Regions from separate parts of the Gordonia sp. BP-119 genome, predicted to be linked through region 2. Evidence: riboswitches for the same ligand, from Rfam matches in the RefSeq annotation. Region 2 holds a riboswitch; the other holds the start of a gene.

Region 1 (4,332 bases), on a different contig from region 2:
GAGCAGGTACAGCGTGACGCTCAGGAGCGCGGTCACCAGCACGGCCGCGAGCACCAGGTCCGTGCGGAACGAGTTCTTCTGCAGGCTCATGTAGATGCCGAGCCCCTGGGTGGCGCCGACGTACTCGGCGAACACGGCGCCCACCACCGCATAGGTGATGCCGATCCGCAACGCGGTGAAGAACCTCGGTAGCGCGGACGGGAGCCGCACGTAGCGGAAGACCTGGCGGCGGGTGGCCCCCATGCTGCGCATCAGCGCGCCGGCCTCGCGGTCGGTGGCGGCGAATCCCTCGATCAGGCCGATCGCCACCGGAAAGAACGTGACCAGGGCGATGACCAGCACCTTCGGGAGCAGGCCGAAGCCGAACCAGATGATCATCAGCGGTGCGATCGCGATGATCGGCAGGGTCTGGGAGGCGACGAACAACGGCACGAACGCCCGTCGCAGCGCCGGCGAGAAGTCGACGACGATGGCCAGCAGCCAGGCCAGGACCATTGAGACCGTGAACCCGATCAGGGTCACCTGCAGCGTCGCCGCGGCGTGCACCCCGATCTCCGCGCGGTGCGACCAACCCTGCGCGACGACGCGCGACGGCGACGGCAGCACCTGCGGCCGGATCCCGCTGACGTCGACGTAGACCTGCCAGACCGCCACCAGGACGACCACCGCGACGAGCGCGGGCGCGATGCGACGCAGGCCGGTGCTACCGAGGGGTGTCGAGGTAGTCATTGGTGAAGTACGTCGACCAGTCCGGCTCGGTCGTGAGCGGCGCCCCGTCCGGGCCGGTCAGCAGACCACTGCGGTACAGGAACCCGGAGTTCCCGGCCCACTGTTCGAGCGTCTGTCGCCCGACCCGGCCGTCGGCGTCCTTCATGTACTGACCGGCGAGCATGCGCTGGCTCTCGAACACCAACTGCTCGTCGTTGAACGCACCGGGGTTGGCGGCGAGGAGGTCGCGGGCCGCCGCGTCCGGGTCGTCGGCCGCTGCCTGGTAACCGCGCTGCAGCGCCGTCACGAAGGCCGCCGCGCGGTCCGGGTTGTCCGCCAGCCAGTCCTCGTTGGCGTCGACGACGATCGCGTATGCCTCCGGGAATCCGAAGTCGGTGTAGTGGAAGTACCTCATCGGGGTTCCGCGATGCTCGGCCTCGATGCCCTCCCACGCGAGATAGGAGACGGTGAAGTCGGCCTGACCGGAGTAGACCGCCTCGTATGCCGAGGTCCCGAGGGTCACCGAGGTGAACTCGCCGGTGCCGCCGTCGTTTCGGATCACCTGCTCGAGGGTCTTCTCCTCGCCCGGGTCGCCGAAACCGGCGTATGTCTTCCCGTCGAGGTCCTTCGGGCTCGTGATGTCGCGGCGATCGGCGCGGACACCGATGCCGGTGGCCCACTTCTGCAGCGGCGCGAACACGGAGATGGTGTGCGCGCCCGATGCCCGCGAGAAGGTCGACGAGTTGTGGGTGCTGATCCCGAACTCGGCGTTGCCCGCGTCCACGATGGTGTCCACGGCGGTGTTGTTGTACGGCAGGATCTCGACGTCGAGTCCGGCCTCCTCGAACCAGCCGCGCTGCTGCGCCACGAACAAGCCCGTGTGGTTGGTGTTCGGGGACCAGTCGAGCGCGAATCGGATGCTGCCGTCCGAACCGGCGCCCGAACCGCACGCGGTGATCGCCGACGACGCGACGACCGCGGCGGCGAGCACGGTGAGGAGGCGGCGCGCGCGGGCGCTCATGCGGCGGGCCACGGTTGCGGGTTCAGCGCGGTGTCCCAGAACAGAAGCTCGAACCGGGTGGCGACGGTGAACGCCGTGGCCATCGCGGCCCGCTCCCGCTCGCCGGCGTGCGCCGCGGCCTCGTCCACGAGTTCCCTTGCCCGCGAGGCGGATTCCTGGAATTCCGGGGCGTCGTAGGTGGTCACCCACTGCGCGTAGGGGTGGTTCGGGTCGGCGGCGAGCACCTGGGCGGCACTCGCGGCCAGGGCCCGGCCGACTTCCGCGTAGATCCAGAAGCAGGGCAGGGCCGCGGCCGCGCCGACCGCATACGACTCGGTCGCGGCGACGGCCGTCAGGTAGGACACGTACCCCAGGCACGCCGGCGACGGCTCGGGTTCGCCCTCACGCGGAGGCAGCTGGCCGCCGTTGAGCAGGTCGCCGTGGAGCGCCGACTCGACGGTGGCCGCGGTGGCCGACGAGTTCGCCCAGAACCCCGCGGTCTGCGGGTCGGGGGACTTCGACGCCAGGATCGCCAGCGCCTTCGCGTACCCGGCCAGGTACAGCGAGTCCTGCTCCATATAGGTGCGGAACACCTCGAGTGGCAGCGTCCCGTCGCCGAGCCGCCGCAGGAACTCGAGGTCGTCGATCGCCGTCCGCAACCCCTTCGTCTCCTCCCAGAGGTGGTCGGAGAATCGGCCGGAGACCGGCAAGTGCGCATGCACAGACATGACATCCCTTCGTCAGCATTACCTGGACAGGTTCTCGGGTCTCATCTCAGCCCCGCGTCGCGGAGCACCCCGTGTCAGAACGCAGCCACAGTAGCAGGAGTGGGGGTCGCAGTGGGACGCCTGTGCCACGACCATGTCCCGGCCTGTTGACCAGCCGGTTTGCGCGTTGATGCGGTGTTCGTTGTATTCTTCACGGCGTTGTTCGTACGGCCGTCACGGTGGCCGGAAGAGCGGCACGGCAGGTTGCCCGAGCGGCCAAAGGGAGCGGATTGTAAATCCGTCGCGCAAGCTACATAGGTTCGAATCCTATACCTGCCACAGCGTGGTCCAATCTCGCGAAACTGCTCTACAGACGGTCTCCGACCAGCGATTTGTCTAGCGCAGACGCGAGTGTGTAACCTCGTTAAGGCTCTCGGGCACAACCGCCCGGGGCACGCCCCCTTAGCTCAGTCGGCAGAGCGTTTCCATGGTAAGGAAAAGGTCGACGGTTCGATTCCGTCAGGGGGCTCGCTGGACGAGAAGTCCGCGGGGCGGTGTAGCTCAGCTGGTTAGAGCGCACGACTCATAATCGTGAGGTCGAGGGATCGAGTCCCTCCACCGCTACACATCGGGTCCGACCGGAACCGAGCGCAAGGGTCGCAAGCCCTGAGGGAACTTCCGAACCCGACCACGTACCACCCGAAAGAAGGCAATCAAGTGGCCTCCTCAACAGATGTTCGCCCCAAGATCACCTTGGCCTGCGAGGTGTGCAAGCACCGTAACTACATCACGAAGAAGAACCGCCGCAACGATCCCGATCGCCTCGAGATCAAGAAGTTCTGCCCGAACTGCGGCAAGCACCAGGGGCACAAGGAATCGCGCTGACGCCGTCGTCGGCCGTTTCGAAGTACCACCAGCAGCGGGCTGCCTCTCGATGAGGCAGCCCGTCTTGCTGTGTCGGCCGAAGGAGTAGAGCTCAATGTCACAGGTAAGCGGAGCCGAGATCCAGGATCGTCCGGACGAGGCGTCGAACGGTGGCGCGAAGCCGACCCCCGACGAGATCGCCGCCCACACCCAGAGCCTTGTCGGCTTCCATTACACGGTCGACGACTATTACGAGATCGGCCGCGAGGAGATCCGTAAGCACGCGATGGCGGTGCAGGATGCGCACCCGACCCACTGGAGCGAGGAGGGCGCCCGGGCCTTCGGTCACGACCGCCTGATCGCCGCGCCGACCTATGTGTCGGTGCTCGGGATCATCGCCCAGCGCAAGCTCTTCGAAGACGTCGTCACCGGCTACGACATGTGGCAGATCATGCAGACCGACCAGCGGCTGGTCTACCACCAGCCGATGAAGGTCGGGGACCGCCTGATCTGCGACGTCTCGCTCGAGTCGTTCCGGCACGTGAGCAGTCCCGAGATGATCGACCTGATGGTCACCAAGAACGTCATCTGGAACCAGCACGACGAGCCGGTCATGACCACGTGGACCTCCCTGGCCGCGCGTCCCGGCATGGACGTCGACCCGGAACTCGAGGCCTCCCTCGACCACGTGATGATCAAGGTCGACGCCATCGGCGAATCCGGGCACACCGTCGAGCCGAAGGCGGGTCGCTACGACCTCCCCGACCCGACGCAGTCGCCGGGCGCCTTCGGTGCCGTCGACTTCGACACGCTCACGGTGGGTCAGGAACTCACGCCCAAGCGCTACCTGTTGACGCGCGGCAATCTCGCGAACTATGCGGGCGTGGCCGGCGACCCCAACCCGATCCACTTCTCCGACCACGTCGTGAACGCGGCCGGCATGGACGACGTCGTCGCGCACGGCATGCAGACGATGGGGCTCGGCGCGAGCTTCGTCTCCGAGTTCATCGGTGACCCGGCGGCTTTCTGCGAGTACAACGTGCGCTTCACCAG
Region 2 (4,332 bases):
TCCGACGAGTACATCCGGTCCGTCGCAGGCACCTCGCCGACCCAGCAGATCGCCGACGCGAAGAACCTGCTCGACTCGGGCGCGATCACACCCCAGGAGTTCGAGCACTTGAAGAGCAAGGCCCTCAGCGGAACCGCCTGACGGTCCCTCGACACAGACAACGCTCCCCGATGGCGCCGGTCGCCGTCGGGGAGCGTTGTCTGTTTCTCGTGTTCGCGTCAGTCCGCCGACCCGACGCCCACACGCCACAGCGGATTGACCGGACCGTGGCCGGCGCCCAGTGGATACGCAGCGGCCAGGCAGCGGGTCACCCAGTCCTTGCCGAAGCCGACCGCCGCGGGAACGTCGTGCCCGTGGGCCAGCGCGCATGCGATCGCGGCGGCGAGGGTGTCGCCGGCGCCGTGGTCATGCGGGGTGTCGATGCGTTCGTGGCTGAGCTCGATGAACTGGTCGCCGTCGTAGAGCAGATCGGGGGAGTGGTCCGAGCTTCGCAGGTGCCCGCCTTTCACCAGCGCCCAGCGCGGCCCGAGATCGAGCAGCGCCCTGGCCGCGTCGCGTTGCGACGCGGTATCGGTGACCTCGATCCCGGTGATCAGGCGAACCTCGTCCAGGTTCGGGGTCACCACCGTCGCGAGGGGAAACAGGCTGTGCCGCAGGGTGTCGAGTGCCGAGTCGGCGAGCAGCTGGTTGCCGTGCATCGACGCGCACACCGGATCGACCACCAGCGGAACGGATGTGTCCCGGCCGATACCGCTCGTGCGGCACTGCTCGACGATGGCCTCGATGATGGGCGCCGACGCGAGCATCCCGGTCTTCGCCGCGGCCACACCGATGTCACCGGACACGGAGTCGATCTGCGCCGCCACGGTCTGCGGTGAGATCTCCTCGAACCCGCTCACGCCCACCGAGTTCTGGACCGTCACCGCGGTCACCGCGACACACCCGTGCACCCCGAGCAGGGCGAAGGTGCGCATGTCTGCCTGTATTCCCGCGCCCCCGCCGGAGTCCGAACCAGCGATGGTCAGGACCCGTACCGGGGCCGTTCCGGGCGGTGACAGCGGGAGTCCCGTGTAGGCCTGTTCGTCGACCGTGCGCTGATTCGCGTCGACTGTGCGTCGTCGTGCGTCGTCTGTGCGCATCAGGCGCCGCCGGTCGTCTGGAGCGGGAGGTACACGCGGTTACCGGCCTCGGCGAACTCGGCCGACTTCGCGGCCATGCCCTCGGCGATAGTCCGGTCGATGTCGTCCGCGGTGACGAGACCGTGCTCTTCGGCGTACGCACGGACATCCGCCGAAATCCGCATCGAACAGAACTTGGGCCCGCACATCGAACAGAAGTGGGCCGTCTTGGCGGGTTCGGCGGGCAGTGTGTCGTCGTGGTAGGCGCGGGCGGTGTCGGGGTCGAGCGCGAGGTTGAACTGGTCGGTCCAGCGGAACTCGAAGCGCGCCTTGCTGAGTGCGTCGTCGCGCTCTTGTGCCCGCGGGTGGCCCTTGGCGAGGTCGGCCGAGTGGGCGGCGATCTTGTAGGTGATCACGCCGACCTTGACGTCGTCGCGGTCCGGAAGTCCTAGATGCTCTTTCGGAGTCACGTAGCAGAGCATCGCGGTGCCGGCCTGGGCGATCATCGCGGCGCCGATGGCCGAGGTGATGTGGTCATAGGCAGGTGCGATGTCGGTGGCGAGCGGACCCAGGGTGTAGAAGGGGGCCTCCTCGCACAGCTCCTCCTCCAGGCGCACGTTCTCGGCGATCTTGTGCATCGGGACGTGCCCGGGGCCTTCGATCATGACCTGCACACCATGCGATTTGGCGATCGCGGTCAGCTCGCCGAGAGTGCGGAGTTCGGCGAACTGGGCCTCGTCGTTCGCGTCGGCGATCGATCCGGGGCGCAAGCCGTCGCCGAGGGAGAACGTGATGTCGTAGCGGCGGAAGATCTCGCACAACTCGTCGAAGTGCGTGTACAGGAACGACTCCCGGTGGTGCGCGAGACACCAGGCCGCCATGATCGAACCGCCGCGCGAGACGATGCCCGTCACCCGCTTCGCGGTCAGCGGAACGTAGCGCAGCAGGACACCGGCATGGACGGTCATATAATCGACGCCCTGCTCCGCCTGCTCGATGACGGTGTCGCGATACAGTTCCCAGGTCAGCGAGGCGGGATCGCCGTTGACCTTCTCCAGCGCCTGGTAGATCGGAACCGTCCCCACGGGGACCGGCGAGTTACGCATGATCCACTCGCGGGTGGTGTGGATGTCGGCGCCGGTCGAGAGATCCATGATCGTGTCGGCGCCCCAGCGGGTGGCCCACACCATCTTCTCGACCTCGTCGGAGATCGAGCTGCGCACCGCCGAATTACCGATGTTCGCATTGACTTTCACCGCGAAGTTCTTGCCTATGATCATCGGTTCGGACTCGGGGTGGCGGTGGTTGGCCGGGATGACCGCGCGGCCGATGGCGACCTCCGACCGGACCAGTTCGGCGTCGACGCCCTCCCGGGCGGCGATGAACCGCATCTCGTCGGTGATGATGCCGGCACGCGCCCAGGCCAGCTGGGTGCTCGCGCCGTCGATCGGGTCGGGCCGATGCCAGCTGTCGCGGGTGGGGGTGAGGCCCTTCTCGACGTCGATGTGCGCCGCCGTATCGGTGTAGGGGCCGGAGGTGTCGTAGACGTCGAGGTGTTCGCCGTTGGTGAGCTGGATTCGACGCTGCGGCACACGCAGGTCGTCGACGGCGAGGTAGTGCTTGGCGCTGCCCTCGATCGGGCCGAGGGTCAGGAACCCGGAATCGGCGGGTGCGCTGCTGTTGCGGGTGGTGGATACACGTGTGCCCATGGCTGGTCTCCCTACGCCGGCATTACCCGGACAGGTTCGAGCGGTCGGCGACCGCCCGTCGCCATCTCAGCCCTCGGTCATCGTGAGAGCCCCCGCGGTGTAGTTGTCGTGCGTCCGCCACCCTACAGCGCGGAGTTCGTTCGGGTCGTAGGGGTGCGCGCGACCGTCTCGATGTGCGACGACCGGACGATCGGGGTCATCAGTTACGGTTCCGTAAGGTACCGTGTGACCCGGATCACAAGCGGGGCCTATGCCGAGGTTCGGACGGCACATGTCAGTGGTCCGATGTCCACGATCAAGAGGTGAGGAGGGTCGGGTGCTACGCAAGCATCGTCAGCGACCACCACAGTCGGCGAAGTCGATCCTGCAGCAGATCTCGCAGGTGGTGCACAATCCCGACCGCGACCGGTTCGAGCTGTGGGTCGCCGGCGACCTGGTCGGCGTGCTCGGCTATTCGACCGAGACGGTCGACGGTCAGACCACCATCACCGTCCTACACACCGTGCTCTACGACGAGTACACCGGACATGGTCTCGCCACCCGACTCACCCGCACCGTCGTGCACTTCACCCGCGAGCAGGGCGCCCGCCTGCGGCCCGTGTGCACCTTCACCAAGCACTATCTCGACGGCCATCCCGGGATCGTGACCCTCGCGCCGGTGTGATCCGAAGGTAAGCCTCGGCGGCTCCGGAACATTCCTCGCCGGACCCTTCGAGGCTCGTCGCTATCGCTCCTCGCACCTCAGGGAGCAGGGGTTATGCGCTTCCTTGGGATTATGGTGCGGTGGTCGCGCTCCTCGCGCCGGTGTGAGGAGCGGGCTCCGACTCGGCTCAGCCTGCCGACGGCTCCGACAGCAGTGTCTCGCGGAGCACCTTTTTGTCGATCTTGCCTACTGCGGTGACCGGGAGCGTGCGCACGACGCGGACCACGTCGGGCAGTTTGAAGGAGGCGAGTCCGCGGTCGGCGAGGAAGGTGCGGATCGCGGCCAGCTCGAGTGGTCGGGCCGGGGGGTGTTCGTGCGAGAGCACGACTGCCGCACAGATCTTCTCACCGAGCGCGTCGTCGGGCAGCCCGACCACCGCGACCTGCCGGACCGAATCGTGGGCGAGGAGGTTCTCCTCGACGTCGTCGGCGGCGACGTTCTCCCCGGCGCGCACGATGGTGTCCTTGATGCGGCCGGTCACGGCCAGGTGCCCCGACGGCAGCCGGGTGACCTTGTCCCCGGACCGGTAGAAGCCGTCCGGCGTGAAGGACTTCTCGTTGTGCGCCGTGGCGCGGTAGTAACCGCGGATCGTGTAGGGCCCCCGCACCAGCAGTTCACCTTCTTCCCCGTCGGGGACATCGGCTCCGCCCTCGTCGACGACCCGCACCTCGTCGAGCTCCGACATCGGTGCCCCTTGCACTTGGTGCACCAAGTCACGCGGGTCGTCGGTCCGGGTGTAGCAGATCAGCCCCTCGGCCATGCCGAAGACCTGCTGGACGACGGGGCCGAGGGCCGCGTCGAG

The links. Region 2 has a riboswitch for thiamine pyrophosphate ahead of thiC (phosphomethylpyrimidine synthase ThiC). Riboswitches for the same ligand answer to the same signal wherever they lie in the genome.
Region 1: linked by a shared signal. The riboswitch ahead of JW364_RS08955 (TenA family protein) and the one ahead of thiC (phosphomethylpyrimidine synthase ThiC) in region 2 are both predicted to bind thiamine pyrophosphate.

What each region holds. Positions count from the first base shown of each region.
Region 1 covers NZ_JAFFZF010000011.1:35,509-39,840, reverse strand. Annotated here, with positions in the region: gene JW364_RS08965 (ABC transporter permease) at 1-729, opposite strand, end outside; gene JW364_RS08960 (ABC transporter substrate-binding protein) at 704-1,729, opposite strand; gene JW364_RS08955 (TenA family protein) at 1,726-2,436, opposite strand; TPP riboswitch at 2,424-2,518, opposite strand; tRNA gene JW364_RS08950 (tRNA-Tyr) at 2,674-2,754, shown strand; tRNA gene JW364_RS08945 (tRNA-Thr) at 2,872-2,944, shown strand; tRNA gene JW364_RS08940 (tRNA-Met) at 2,966-3,039, shown strand; gene rpmG (50S ribosomal protein L33) at 3,133-3,300, shown strand; gene JW364_RS08930 (fused (3R)-hydroxyacyl-ACP dehydratase subunits HadA/HadB) at 3,395-4,332, shown strand, end outside.
Region 2 covers NZ_JAFFZF010000024.1:67,776-72,107, reverse strand. Annotated here, with positions in the region: gene JW364_RS14895 (SHOCT domain-containing protein) at 1-141, shown strand, start outside; gene thiD (bifunctional hydroxymethylpyrimidine kinase/phosphomethylpyrimidine kinase) at 219-1,139, opposite strand; gene thiC (phosphomethylpyrimidine synthase ThiC) at 1,139-2,827, opposite strand; TPP riboswitch at 2,835-2,924, opposite strand; gene JW364_RS14880 (GNAT family N-acetyltransferase) at 3,144-3,491, shown strand; gene JW364_RS14875 ((2,3-dihydroxybenzoyl)adenylate synthase) at 3,658-4,332, opposite strand, start outside.